One region of the Pseudalkalibacillus sp. A8 genome, then DNA from elsewhere that is predicted to be linked to it. Evidence: a T-box and tRNA genes for the amino acid it is inferred to sense, from the RefSeq annotation. Region 1 holds a T-box; the other holds one or more tRNA genes.
What was found. A T-box is a leader RNA that pairs with one kind of tRNA and senses whether it is charged. The one in region 1 lies ahead of alaS (alanine--tRNA ligase), so its partner is inferred to be a tRNA-Ala.
Positions count from the first base shown of each region.

Region 2: it encodes a tRNA-Ala, which carries the amino acid that the T-box ahead of alaS (alanine--tRNA ligase) is inferred to sense. The anticodon was not compared.

Region 1 covers NZ_CP174509.1:3,955,529-3,962,838, reverse strand. The annotation lists gene ACJROX_RS20365 (ATP-dependent RecD-like DNA helicase) at 1-1,376, shown strand, start outside; gene ACJROX_RS20360 (hypothetical protein) at 1,441-1,629, shown strand; gene ACJROX_RS20355 (hypothetical protein) at 1,654-1,803, shown strand; gene ACJROX_RS20350 (AI-2E family transporter) at 2,524-3,579, shown strand; T-box leader at 3,636-3,845, shown strand; gene alaS (alanine--tRNA ligase) at 3,921-6,557, shown strand; gene ACJROX_RS20340 (IreB family regulatory phosphoprotein) at 6,633-6,905, shown strand; gene ruvX (Holliday junction resolvase RuvX) at 6,915-7,310, shown strand, end outside.
Region 2 covers NZ_CP174509.1:189,482-196,791, reverse strand. The annotation lists gene ACJROX_RS01110 (anti-sigma factor) at 174-806, opposite strand; gene sigW (RNA polymerase sigma factor SigW) at 821-1,390, opposite strand; gene ACJROX_RS01100 (Spo0E family sporulation regulatory protein-aspartic acid phosphatase) at 1,570-1,746, shown strand; gene rocF (arginase) at 1,840-2,739, opposite strand; tRNA gene ACJROX_RS01090 (tRNA-Ala) at 2,976-3,051, opposite strand; tRNA gene ACJROX_RS01085 (tRNA-Gly) at 3,054-3,127, opposite strand; tRNA gene ACJROX_RS01080 (tRNA-Lys) at 3,164-3,239, opposite strand; tRNA gene ACJROX_RS01075 (tRNA-Tyr) at 3,394-3,478, opposite strand; tRNA gene ACJROX_RS01070 (tRNA-Thr) at 3,518-3,593, opposite strand; tRNA gene ACJROX_RS01065 (tRNA-Val) at 3,598-3,673, opposite strand; tRNA gene ACJROX_RS01060 (tRNA-Glu) at 3,681-3,755, opposite strand; tRNA gene ACJROX_RS01055 (tRNA-Thr) at 3,771-3,846, opposite strand; tRNA gene ACJROX_RS01050 (tRNA-Asn) at 3,850-3,924, opposite strand; rRNA gene rrf (5S ribosomal RNA) at 3,955-4,070, opposite strand; rRNA gene ACJROX_RS01040 (23S ribosomal RNA) at 4,218-7,152, opposite strand.

The sequences.
Region 1 (7,310 bases):
TTGAACGTTTATTGAAACAAGACGAATATGACCGGATAGAACTGTCTGACTTCTACAATGCACTCGGGACGCTTGAAGAAACCCAGGGAATCGAATATGCTGAGGCCCAGAAGGATGCAATCTATAAGGCGCTCACTTCCCCTATGATGATTTTGACAGGGGGTCCTGGTACTGGGAAAACCACAGTCATCAAAGGAATCATTGAAACGTACGCCGAAATTCATGGGCTTTCGTTGGATATCCATAATTACAAGGATGACGATTTCCCATTCTTACTCGTCGCGCCGACCGGTCGTGCCGCCAAACGGATGAGTGAATCTACCGGACTTCCAGCAGTAACGATACATCGCTTGCTCGGCTGGAAAGGTGGCAGTGGATTTGAATATCATGAAGAAAATCCGATTGCCGGGCGGCTTCTGATCATTGATGAAATGTCCATGGTCGATGTACGACTTGCTTATCGTTTATTTGATGCTTTACCTGAAGAGATCCAGGTGATTATGGTAGGAGATGAAGATCAGCTTCCATCTGTAAGCCCAGGACAGGTCTTGAAGGATTTTATCAGTTCAAAAGTAATACCGACCGTGCGGCTTGATGAAATTTATCGACAAGCAAAAGGGTCGACCATTGTACAGTTGGCTCATGAAATGAAAAAAGGCGGTTTGCCACAGGATCTCAAGGATCCTCAACACGATCGCCGTTTTTTTCCATGTTCGCAAGATCAAGTTACAAAAGCGGTCCTTCAAGTTTGTAAAAGTGCCATGACAAAAGGATATACAGCCAGGGATGTCCAAGTTTTAGCACCGATGTACCGCGGACGCGCTGGAATAGATGAACTTAACAAAGAATTGCAGTCAATGTTCAATCCTTCTCATGACCAAAAGAAAGAAATCGAGTATTTTCAAACGGTCTACCGTGTAGGTGATAAAGTTCTCCAGCTAGTCAATGTACCAGAAGAGCAGATCTTCAATGGGGATATAGGAGAAATCGTTTCGATCATCTATGCAAAAGAAACGGCCGATAAAGAAGAACAGATTGTGGTTTCCTTTGACGGAATTGAAGTGACCTTCAAAAAGACAGATCTCAACCAGATCACCCATGCTTATTGCTGTTCCATCCATAAATCGCAAGGAAGCGAGTTTCCGATTGTCGTATTACCGATTGTAAAAGGATATTATCGGATGCTGCGCCGTAATTTGATTTACACTGCAGTAACGAGAAGCAAAGAGTATTTGATTCTTTGCGGCGAAATGGATGCGCTGGAAAGAGCGGTGCAGCAAAATGATTCAGGGACTCGCAACTCCCATCTCAGTAGAAAACTAAGAGATACAGTTGAAACCTCCCTTATAAACGGGACTAAAAGTGAGAGCGTATAAACTAAGAGGAAACGGGACATCCTATTCGTAGCACTTTTTGATTTATTCAAGAGGAGGAACGAACATGAGATGTCCCAACTGCCAATGCAAAGATCTTGGCAAAATCGGGGTTGACCAATATTACTGTTGGGGATGTTTCATCGAACTGACGGCTGTTGATGGCAAACTGGCTCTCAATCAAGTAGAGGAAGATGGCAGTTTGACTTCTTTGGATGATTTGTTCGATGATGACGATCTAAGTATTTCAATGTAACTTCAAACTGGGATGGTGTTAAATATGAATCGTACTATCATGACTATAGCAACGACCTGTGCCGGTGCCTATCTTATCAAATCTTTATACGGAAAAGATATGAGGCGAAATCGTTTGTTTTCGGGTAAGAGAATGAAACGGATTCGCAAAAGAATTGCAAAAGCGATTTCTTGATCAGGACTGACGTTCATGTGAATGTCAGTTCTTTTGCTTTTTACGACAACCTGCTAGTTATTCAGAAGGTTTTGTTAAATTTTAATGCAGGATTTTTATAGAACATTACTTTAAGCGAAAATCACGACACTCCTGCGGAAAAATCGATCCAGGCGAGACCCTACATCGACCTAAGGATCTTCGAGTGTAATAATGAACTTCGACTAAATACCACCACGTCCTGCGCCTGCGGTTACTCGGCGCAAAACTACAAGGATGAAATTTAAGTCCGCTGTGGTCTTGTGGTGAACGTTGAAGCCAGCATAAGGAAAGCTTCTAAGAATTCTCAACTCAGACACGGAAATGATTTCATTTTTGTGTTGTGATCCTGTGCAAGTGACCGAGGCTTGCGGAATTAGGCTAATTCAGAGAAGTAATGTCTAGCTCAGCGACCAGTCACTTGGATCACTTTCCTGCGGCGGTAACACACTGATTTAACATCTTATGTGTGAGCCCACGCAGAACCGAACTTTGTTTGGTTCGAGCCTCCTCGTCAGTCTTCCAGTGACCTATGTGACTAAGCGTGGTCGCTTCCGCTTTTCTTAAGCCCGCGGAAAGGGAGTGATTTTCGCAAAAACCAACGGTTAAGTATGATAAAGCTATTCAAAAAGAAATGAATAGCCGGTCTGTTTAAGCACACGTTAAAGATACGAGAAAATGTGAAGAGAACCGGTGGCGCTTATGAAAAAACTATTTACAATTGAAGCACTGGTAAGGCTTGGTATGGTCTTATTGACTTTATTATGTGCCTTCGTTCTTATGAAACTGAAACCGTTTTGGGATCCGATCCTTGATACGCTCATGGCAGTATTCCTGCCTTTTTTCGTTGCGATCTTCATCACATATCTCTTACATCCAATTGTAGAGTGGATTCATAGGAGGGGGATTCCGCGTTCGATCGCTATACTTATCATCTATCTTACCTTTTTCGGCGGTACAGGATACCTGATTGTTAAAAGTGTCCCGTATCTGATCTCCCAACTGAAAGATCTGAGTGACCAATTACCTTATTTATCTGAAACCTATAGCACATGGGTCAGGGAATTTTACGAACATACCGACAATCTTCCGGAAGCAGTTCATATAGAGTTTGAAAAGACGCTGAACTCGGTTGAAAAGTACTTGAAAGGGTTGATTGCTGGTATTCTCGGGACTATAAAAGGGTTTTGGCGTAATCTATTTGCATGGGTCGTTATTCCATTCCTCGTTTTTTATATGCTTAAGGATTTTAAAAGAATTATGAGGGGTATGTGGAACATCACGCCGAAAAAGTGGCAGGAGCCGGGAAAGAAGATCATTGATGATATTGATGTATCGCTGGGTAACTATATACGAGGCCAGTTGACAGTGGCTTGTGTATTGGCTGTCCTTGCAATCGCCGCGTTCTGGATAGCAGGAATACCTTATCCAATAATTCTCGGTATCATCATCGGTGTCACTGATTTCATACCCTATTTCGGGCCGATTCTTGGGGCGGTCCCAGTTGCCTTGATTGCCGCTACGATATCAGTAAATAAACTATTGATCGTCATAGGAATAGTAATTGTCCTTCAATTTATCGAAGGAAATATCCTTGGGCCGTTGATCGTCGGAAAAACATTGCACATTCATCCTATTGGAATCATATTTGCACTATTGATCGGGGGGGAAATCGGAGGGATCGTCGGGTTATTGCTTGCTGTACCTTTGTTCGCAATAGGGAAAGTCATCTTACAAAATGCAAGAGAGTATTTCTGAAATGTTGACAATGCTGAAAATTAAAGTCTATAATTAACGACAGCAGAACATGAATATGTAAAATGATGATGGAATGAGTAAGTCAAAGCCCTTCCTTTCAGAGAAGAACCTCCCTGGCTGAAAGAGGTTCTGGATGAAGATTGACTGAACGCTGATCCGGAATGCAGGCAAACCCTGCCGGCGCACACCGTTAATGTGTCGAGGTGATGAATGCGCGTTTGTATTCATAACCAGGGTGGTACCGCGTGATAACTCTCGTCCCTGTTTTGAGGATGAGAGTTTTTTTGTTTGCTAAAAAAACTTATTGGATCTCAATAAACGAAAATAGGAGGGAATCAATGATGAAAACACTTACTTCAGCTGATGTAAGACAAATGTATTTGGATTTTTTCAAAGAAAAAGGTCATAAGGTCGAACCAAGTGCATCCCTTGTGCCACATGAAGATCCTACACTACTATGGATCAACAGCGGGGTTGCAACCTTGAAGAAATACTTCGACGGTCGTGTGGTGCCAGAAAATCCACGTATCGTTAATGCACAAAAATCAATCCGTACGAATGATATCGAGAATGTAGGGAAAACTGCCCGGCATCACACCTTCTTTGAAATGCTCGGAAACTTTTCAATCGGGGATTATTTCAAAAAAGAAGCGATCCATTGGGCTTGGGAATTCTTAACCGACGATAAATGGCTCGGGATCGATGCTGAAAAACTTGCAGTCACGATTCACCCTGAAGACGATGAAGCACATGACATCTGGCATAACGAAATTGGCCTTCCGAAGGAAAAGATCATCCGTTTAGAGGAAAATTTCTGGGATATCGGTGAAGGACCGAGTGGACCGAATACGGAAATCTTTTATGATCGCGGTGAGAAATATGGAAATGATCCAAATGATCCTGAACTTTTTCCAGGTGGTGAAAACGAACGTCACTTAGAAATCTGGAACCTTGTATTTTCCCAATATAACCATAATCCTGATGGAAGCTATACACCGCTGCCTAAGAAAAACATCGATACTGGAATGGGGCTTGAACGCGTCATTTGTGCCTTACAGGACGCTCCGACAAACTATGAAACAGATCTGTTCATGCCAATGATTGAAGCGACAGAAAAAATTTCAGGCATCGATTATGGGAAGAATCCAGAGATTGATACTGCCTTCAAAGTGATTGCTGACCATATCCGTACAGTCACATTTGCAGTAGCAGACGGGGCATTACCTTCAAATGAAGGACGGGGCTATGTATTACGCCGTCTTATCCGCAGAGCGATCCGCTTCGCTAAACAGTTGAACATCAGTAAGCCGTTCATGTTTGAGCTTGTACCTGTTGTGGCAGAAGTCATGAAGGATTTCTATCCGAATGTTCTTGAAAACTCCGATTTCATCCAAAAAGTTGTTAAGAATGAGGAAGAACGGTTCCATGAAACCATCAACGAAGGCTTAGCGATTTTATCCCAAATGATGAAACAAGCAAAAGAGAGCGGGAGGAATGAACTTTCAGGATCAGATGCATTCAAACTATATGATACGTATGGATTTCCTTTCGAATTGACTGAAGAATATGTAGAAGAAGAAGGTTTGACAGTCAATCGAGAACAATTCGAGGTGGAAATGGAAGCTCAGCGGGAGCGGGCACGTTCGGCTCGTCAAGACACAGGATCCATGCAAGTACAGACAGGGGTTCTAAGTGATATCAAAACAGCGAGTGAATTCATCGGTTATGATCAACTTCATGGAGTCTCTAAGGTCAGTGTAATTGTCAAAGGAAGCGATGTAGCCAGTGAAGCCAAAGCTGGTGAAGAAGTTCTTGTCATTCTTGATCATACGCCGTTTTATGCAGAGAGCGGTGGACAGATCGCTGATAAAGGAACGTTGGAAAATGACAATGTGTTTGCTGTCGTGAAAGATGTCCAAAAAGCACCGAATGGGCAAAACCTCCATACGGTCTATATTGAAAAAGGTGAATTGAAATTGGATGATACGGTTGAATCAAAAGTCAATGAAATAAGCCGTGCCGGTGTCATCAAAAACCATACCGCAACTCACCTGCTTCACCAGGCTCTTAAAGATGTCCTAGGTAAGCATGTAAATCAAGCTGGTTCGCTGGTAACACCGAATCGTTTGCGGTTCGACTTCTCACACTTCAATCAGATCAGTCCAGAGGAATTGGAAAAGATCGAATCAATCGTCAATGAAAAAATCTGGAGTACAATTCCTGTAGAAAAAATGATCAAGCCTATTGAAGAAGCTAAAGCGATGGGTGCTATGGCACTTTTCGGTGAAAAATACGGTAGTGAAGTACGTGTCGTAAAAGTAGGAGATTACAGTCTTGAGCTTTGTGGGGGTTGCCACGTTGCAAATACTGCAGAAATCGGGTTGTTCAAAATCGTAGCCGAATCAGGCATCGGTGCTGGGACACGCAGGATCGAAGCAGTCACAAGTGAAGGTGCATACCGCCATATGACAGGACAAGTTCAAATACTGAAGGATACAGCTGAAGCTTTAAAAGCCAACTTGAATGATGTACCAGCAAAAGTCGGGGCAATGCAATCACAAATCAAAGAGCTGCAGCGGGAAAATGAATCACTGAAAGGTAAACTCGCGAACATTGAAGCAGGCTCATTGATCGATCATGCTGAAGAAATCAATGGGGTAAAAGTATTGGCTAGAAAAGTTTCCGCAAGTGATATGAATAATCTCCGTTCAATCGTAGATGATTTAAAGAACAAGATCGGTAGTGGCGTTGTCGTTCTTGGATCGGCTCAAAATGAAAAAGTGAATATTGTTGCAGGAGTTACGGATAATTTAACGAAAGAAGGCTATCATGCAGGTAAAATCGTAAAGGAAGTCGCTACCCGATGTGGAGGCGGTGGAGGTGGACGTCCAGACATGGCTCAAGCTGGCGGAAAACAACCCGAAAAACTCGATGACGCATTAAATTATGTTTACGAATTCGTCAAATCCATTTCCTAAACCTGTATGTGTATTGTACAATGAAGGTAGAAAAAGCGGGGGTTTCCCAATCAAACGCTAAAGAGAGGTGTCAAGATGAGCTCATTTGACAAGACGGTAAAGTTCAATTTTCAAGACGACTCGATGGATGCCAACGTCAAGCATGTGTTGTTATCAGTTTACGACTCATTGCAAGAAAAAGGATACAATCCGATCAACCAGATCGTAGGGTACCTTTTATCAGGTGATCCAGCTTATATTCCTCGTCATAATGATGCTAGAAGTAAAATCCGAAAACTTGAACGAGATGAATTGATTGAGGAACTCGTAAAATCCTATTTGGCACAACACCAAGAAAGTGAGCGATAATTACAGCTTATGCGAAAATTAGGATTAGACGTCGGTACAAAAACAATCGGCATTGCGGTAAGCGATGCGTTAGGATGGACGGCACAAGGAATCGAAACATACCGGCGGACGGGAGACATCGACCAGGAGATGCAGTATTTGAAGCAACTGGCAGAAAAATATGAAGTCGATACAATCGTGGTTGGTCTTCCGAAGAATATGAATGGAACAATTGGCCCAAGTGGAGAAATGTGTCAAGAATTCGCAAGGCATATTGAGGACACATTAAAAATATCCACTGTGCTGTGGGATGAACGGTTGACCACGGCTGCGGCGGAACGGATGCTTATTGAAGCAGATGTCAGTCGTAAAAAGCGAAAAGGGGTCATTGACAAAATGGCAGCTGTGCTCATATTACAGAGCTTT
Region 2 (7,310 bases), 2.3 Mb from region 1:
TCCGTATGTACCCAAAAAAATTCAGAAGCAAGGAAGGCGGACACCGAGTGAGTATAAGCAGATGATGTGATAAAGAAATATAACAAGGGAGTGATCCCCGAAACACCTCCGCTTGTCCGAGATGCTTCTAAGCCACTCCACTATTTCATATGAAAATACATTTGGCTTTCTGGTCAATCCGAAGTGAACCATTCCTTTACTGTGCTGGCTCCATCTTTCAAACGGTACCAGACCCATTCCGTAATCTTATGGATCTCTTCACTATCTCCTGCAATATGCCCTGCTGAAGCAAGGTAATGGCTTCCATTGATGACTGTAACGTTACCTTCTACTTTCCCTGCAATTTCTACATCACCATTCCTTACTACCAAATCACCTTTTACAATCTCGCCTTCAGGTACAATGACCTTTCCATTTTCCTGGTCTATTTTAACTTGTGCTCCGTTTGCTGACACGGAAATCGGATTACCCTTATTACTTCCCCATTCACTATAAATAGTGCTCGACATCAACAAAAGAAAGAGAATCGCAGCTGTCAAGAGTGGATGATGGTGGAACCACCTTCTCATTTTTGAGGAGGCTTTTTCCCTAGGTAATTGGTCCATAACTTTTGAAGTAAAACCATTTGGTGCTTTTAGAGGGTGATGGCCATGCAGTAATTGATCGACATTTTTGAGCTCTTCAAATTTTTCCTTGCATTCAGAACATGATTTTGTATGTTGAAGCAATTCTATTTTTTCAAGAGGCTCGATTTCTTCATCGACCCATTTATGCATATAGGATGAATATTTACCATCGCATTTCATTTCTACTTATCCTCCTAACAATCCAGATCTTTCAACCGTTTACGAAGTGCTTCCCGACCACGATGGATACGAGTTTTTACTGTTGAAACTGGAATCTGCAATATTTCACTGATCTCTTTTAAAGACAGTTCCTCCAAATATTTCAGTGCAATAGCTGAGCGGTATTTCGGAGGCAAATGCAGGATCTCCTTCTGTATACGGTCTTGAAGTTCAAAGGTTTCAATTTTTTCTTCTGGCAATTGTTCTGCGACTGCTATTTGAGAATAGAGGGTTAGGCCTTCACCCCCGGCTAGTTCTGCATCCAGGTAATAATCCGGCTTCTTCTTACGTATACGATCAATCGTCAAATTGGTTGCAATTCGATACAACCAAGTAGAAAATTTATGTGCCTCATTAAATCGTTCAATATGTATATAAGCCCGTACAAATGCTTCCTGAGCTATATCCTCTGCTTCATGCACATTCCCTAACATCCGGTAGACGATATGGTATACTTTATCTTTATAAATTTCTACAAGTTCTTCAAAGGCTTTTTGATCCCCTTTTTTTACAGAGCGGACCAAACGCTTAACCGTTATATCCATTTAGGAACCCCACCCCCGATACTCCATTGTTTGAATATACTACTTATGGAGTAGATTCTTCTTTTTTTATTCTAACATGAGACAACTTCCAAGTGATGAATATTTTTGTTAATATAGGTTTATTTTCTTATTTATCGGGTATTATGTTTAACAACTATAGGCGAAAGCAGGTGGGCGGCATGTCAGCTGAAGAACGCTTTCTATTGAATGAAATTGAGAATTCGAGAAAGAAAATGTTAATCCTGGCGAAAGAAAAGCCTTTGTTTTCTACGGAGGTTGTAGAGATCAGCCAATATCTTGACTATCTACTTAATCGTTACGATACAATTAAGACTGAAATTATAGATGCTTCATGAACAAACAGCAGCTCTCACCTAGAGAGCTGGTTAATTCTATTTACGATAAAAAGCCTTATCGACATTTAAATTCGATAAGGCTTTGAATGTTATTTATATTAACTTTTCACCTAAAAGGGAACCGACCAATGCAACGGCCACAGTGGCTGTTTTGTTCTTTTCATCAAGAATCGGATTGACTTCCACAAATTCAGCCGAGGTAAGGATTTTCGCCTCTTCAAGCATCTCCATCGCCAAATGGCTTTCACGATAGCTGATCCCGCCTAGGACCGGAGTACCTACACCGGGTGCCTCTGCCGGATCCAATCCATCAAGGTCCAAGCTTAAGTGTACACCATCTGTTTCGTTCGAGACGTATTCGATCGCTTCTTGCATAACCTTTGTCATACCCATTCTATCGATTTCGTGCATCGTATAAACTTTGATTCCTTTTTCTCGGATCAATTCACGCTCCCCTTCATCCAGCGAGCGTGCGCCGATAATGACGATATTCTCAGGTTTGACCTTCGGGCTGTATCCCCCGATTTCTTGCAGTCTTTCATGTCCGATACCAAGACTTACAGCGAGAGGCATACCATGAATATTTCCACTTGGTGAAGTTTCTCCTGTATTTAAATCGCCATGGGCATCATACCAGATGACGCCTAAATTCTTATAATGCTTCGACACACCTGCAAGCGTCCCGATCGCAATGCTATGGTCACCGCCAAGCACTAATGGGAAACGGTTATCTTCGATGATTTTATTGACACCTTCCGCCAAAAGGTTGTTCGCTTCAATAACCCCATCTAAATTTTTAAGGTTAGTTTCTTTACTTGCGACTTTTTCCCTTTGAGGGATTTGGACATCGCCATGATCCTCCACATCGTAGCCAAGGTTTTCAAGTCTTTCGATAAGACCAGCATATCTCATTGCACTAGGTCCCATATCAACGCCACGGCGCATTTGGCCAAGGTCCATCGGGACACCTAAAATTCCAATATTCTTGTTCATGATTTTTTTCCTCCTCATTCGACAATCTATTCTCTATTGTAGGGCTTCATCATGCTGTGGTTCAACTGGACAAAATCCTGTATACTTATGCGGTTTAACAGGGGTTTAACTGATGTTTATGGATAAATATAAAGCGCTTACACGAATTGGGTTTTGGTTTTGTTCCAGCTCATTGTTTTTAATATGTAAAAAAACTCTCCAAACCATTCGGTTCAGAGAGTTTATTATGTATGATTTGGTGGAGCCTAGCGGGATCGAACCGCTGACCTCCTGCGTGCAAGGCAGGCGCTCTCCCAGCTGAGCTAAGGCCCCGATGGAGCGGGTGATGAGAATCGAACTCACGACCAGAGCTTGGAAGGCTCTTGTTTTACCACTAAACTACACCCGCATGATTAAAATTATTGTTGGTTAATCAGAATCGAGATGGTGAGCCATGAAGGACTCGAACCTTCGACCCTCTGATTAAAAGTCAGATGCTCTACCGACTGAGCTAATGGCTCAAGTTATAATGAAGCTTACTCACCTTATGTCCCTTCCTCTAAGTGACAGATCTTGCGAAGAAATCTGCATCAGGACAATTCATAGTTTACCCATAAGCTGTTTCGTTCATAGCTAATGGCTCGCGAAGGATAATCAACTTTGGTTTTTTTAAAATGGTGGAGGGGGACGGATTCGAACCGCCGAACCCGGAGGGAGCGGATTTACAGTCCGCCGCGTTTAGCCACTTCGCTACCCCTCCAATAAAAAAAGACTATAAAGTCTGATTTTCAAATGAAACTGGTGCTGGCCAGAGGACTTGAACCCCCAACCTACTGATTACAAGTCAGTTGCTCTACCAATTGAGCTAGGCCAGCATAATGGTGGAGGATGACGGGATCGAACCGCCGACCCCCTGCTTGTAAGGCAGGTGCTCTCCCAGCTGAGCTAATCCTCCATATGAATGGTGACCCCTACGGGATTCGAACCCGTGTTACCGCCGTGAAAGGGCGGTGTCTTAACCACTTGACCAAGGGGCCGATATGAACTTTTCATGGAGCTTCCAAGCGGGCTCGAACCGCTGACCTCTTCCTTACCATGGAAGTGCTCTACCTGCTGAGCTATGGAAGCAAATGGCTCCACAGGCAGGACTCGAACCTGCGACCGATCGGTTAACAGCCGATAGCTCTACCACTGAGCTACTGTGGAATAATTCATTGAGATGAAAAAAGTTTTTTGGCCCGGCGACGTCCTACTCTCACAGGGGGAAGCCCCCAATTACCATTGGCGCTGAAGAGCTTAACTTCCGTGTTCGGCATGGGAACGGGTGTGACCTCTTCGCCATCGTCACCAGACCAACTTTCAATTGATCCACAATCATCCTTAGTAAGGACAAGATATATATTACTAAAATATAAAAGTTTTTTCAAGGGCTTTTTCTAAAAAAATGTTCCCTCAAAACTAGATAACGGTTCTTGAAAACATTGTCGATGTTAAGTGAAGTGGTTAAGTCCTCGATCGATTAGTATCTGTCAGCTCCACGTGTCGCCACGCTTCCACACCAGACCTATCAACCTCATCATCTCTGAGGGATCTTACTCGCTTGACGCGATGGGAAATCTCATCTTGAGGGGGGCTTCATGCTTAGATGCTTTCAGCACTTATCCCGTCCACACGTAGCTACCCAGCTATGCTCCTGGCGGAACAACTGGTACACCAGCGGTGTGTCCATCCCGGTCCTCTCGTACTAAGGACAGCTCCTCTCAAATTTCCTGCGCCCGCGACGGATAGGGACCGAACTGTCTCACGACGTTCTGAACCCAGCTCGCGTACCGCTTTAATGGGCGAACAGCCCAACCCTTGGGACCTACTTCAGCCCCAGGATGCGATGAGCCGACATCGAGGTGCCAAACCTCCCCGTCGATGTGGACTCTTGGGGGAGATAAGCCTGTTATCCCCAGGGTAGCTTTTATCCGTTGAGCGATGGCCCTTCCATGCGGAACCACCGGATCACTAAGCCCGACTTTCGTCCCTGCTCGACTTGTAGGTCTCGCAGTCAAGCTCCCTTGTGCCTTTACACTCTGCGAATGATTTCCAACCATTCTGAGGGAACCTTTGGGCGCCTCCGTTACACTTTAGGAGGCGACCGCCCCAGTCAAACTGCCCACCTGACACTGTCTCCGGACCGGATCACGGTCCTGGGTTAGAATTTCAATACCGTCAGGGTAGTATCCCACCGACGCCTCCACCGAACCTGGCGGTCCGGCTTCTCTGGCTCCTACCTATCCTGTACAAACGATACCAAAATCCAATATCAGGCTACAGTAAAGCTCCATGGGGTCTTTCCGTCCTGTCGCGGGTAACCTGCATCTTCACAGGTACTATAATTTCACCGGGTCTCTCGTTGAGACAGTATCCAAGTCGTTGCACCTTTCGTGCGGGTCGGAACTTACCCGACAAGGAATTTCGCTACCTTAGGACCGTTATAGTTACGGCCGCCGTTTACTGGGGCTTCGATTCAGAGCTTCTCCTAATGGATAACCCCTCCTCTTAACCTTCCAGCACCGGGCAGGTGTCAGCCCCTATACTTCGCCTTACGGCTTCGCAGAGACCTGTGTTTTTGCTAAACAGTCGCTTGGATCTTTTCACTGCGGCTCTCTCGGGCTTGCACCCTATCAGAGCACCCCTTCTCCCGAAGTTACGGGGTCATTTTGCCGAGTTCCTTAACGAGAGTTCTCCCGAGCATCTTAGGATTCTCTCCTCGCCTACCTGTGTCGGTTTACGGTACGGGCACCTCTTTCCTCGCTAGAGGCTTTTCTTGGCAGTGTAGGATCAGGGACTTCGGTACTCTAGTTCCCTCGCCATCACAGCTCCGCCGTATGGTGGACGGATTTGCCTATCCACCGGCCTGACTGCTTGGACGCGCATATCCATCAGCGCGCTCTCCCTACCTTCCTGCGTCCCCCCGTTGCTCAAACGGAAAGGAGGTGGTACAGGAATATCAACCTGTTGGCCATCGCCTACGCCTTTCGGCCTCGGCTTAGGTCCCGACTAACCCTGAGCGGACGAGCCTTCCTCAGGAAACCTTGGGCTTTCGATGGAGAAGATTCTCACTTCTCTTTTCGCTACTCATACCGGCATTCTCACTTCAAAGCGCTCCACGAGTCCTTCCGGTCTCGCTTCTCAGCCCTTCGAACGCTCCCCTACCACTGTACCGTTAGGTACAATCCATAGCTTCGGTGATACGTTTAGCCCCGGTACATTTTCGGCGCAGAGTCACTCGACCAGTGAGCTATTACGCACTCTTTAAATGGTGGCTGCTTCTAAGCCAACATCCTGGTTGTCTGGGCAACTCCACATCCTTTTCCACTTAACGTATACTTGGGGACCTTAGCTGATGGTCTGGGCTGTTTCCCTCTCGACTACGGATCTTATCACTCGCAGTCTGACTCCCGTGGACAAGTTCCTGGCATTCGGAGTTTGACTGAATTCGGTAATCCTGTGGGGACCCCTAGTCCAATCAGTGCTCTACCTCCAGAACTCTCACCACGAGGCTAGCCCTAAAGCTATTTCGGGGAGAACCAGCTATCTCCGAGTTCGATTGGCATTTCACCCCTACCCACACCTCATCCCCGCACTTTTCAACGTGCGTGGGTTCGGGCCTCCATTCAGTGTTACCTGAACTTCACCCTGGACATGGGTAGATCACTCGGTTTCGGGTCTACGACAACGTACTCATGCGCCCTGTTCAGACTCGCTTTCGCTGCGGCTCCGTCTCTGCGACTTAACCTTGCACGTTATCGTAACTCGCCGGTTCATTCTACAAAAGGCACGCCGTCACCCGTTAATGGGCTCCGACTACTTGTAGGCACACGGTTTCAGGATCTCTTTCACTCCCCTTCCGGGGTGCTTTTCACCTTTCCCTCACGGTACTGGTTCACTATCGGTCACTAGGGAGTATTTAGCCTTGGGAGATGGTCCTCCCAGCTTCCGACGGGGTTTCACGTGTCCCGCCGTACTCAGGATCCACTCTGGAGGGAACGACGTTTTGGCTACAGGGCTGTTACCTCCTCTGGCGGGCCTTTCCAGACCGCTTCGCCTACGCCGTTCCTTTCTTACTCCGTATAGAGTGTCCTACAACCCCAAGAGGCAAGCCTCTTGGTTTGGGCTGTTTCCGTTTCGCTCGCCGCTACTCAGGAAATCGCGATTGCTTTCTCTTCCTCTGGGTACTAAGATGTTTCAGTTCCCCAGGTCTGCCTTCTCATACCCTATGAATTCAGGTATGGATCCTACCCCATTACGGGCAGTGGGTTCCCCCATTCGGAAATCCCCGGATCAAAGCTTACTTACAGCTCCCCGAGGCATATCGGTGTTCGTCCCGTCCTTCTTCGGCTCCTAGTGCCAAGGCATCCACCGTGCGCCCTTCATAACTTAACCACGTTATGAATGAACTTACACTTCTTACTTGTCATTAAATGACGTTTTCGATGTCTTGTTTTCAAGAATTTCATTATCTAGTTTTCAAGGAACAATGTATTGAAAGAGAATGAGCTCTTTCAAAACTAAACAAAAGCCAAAGCGTGTTCCATGTCCAT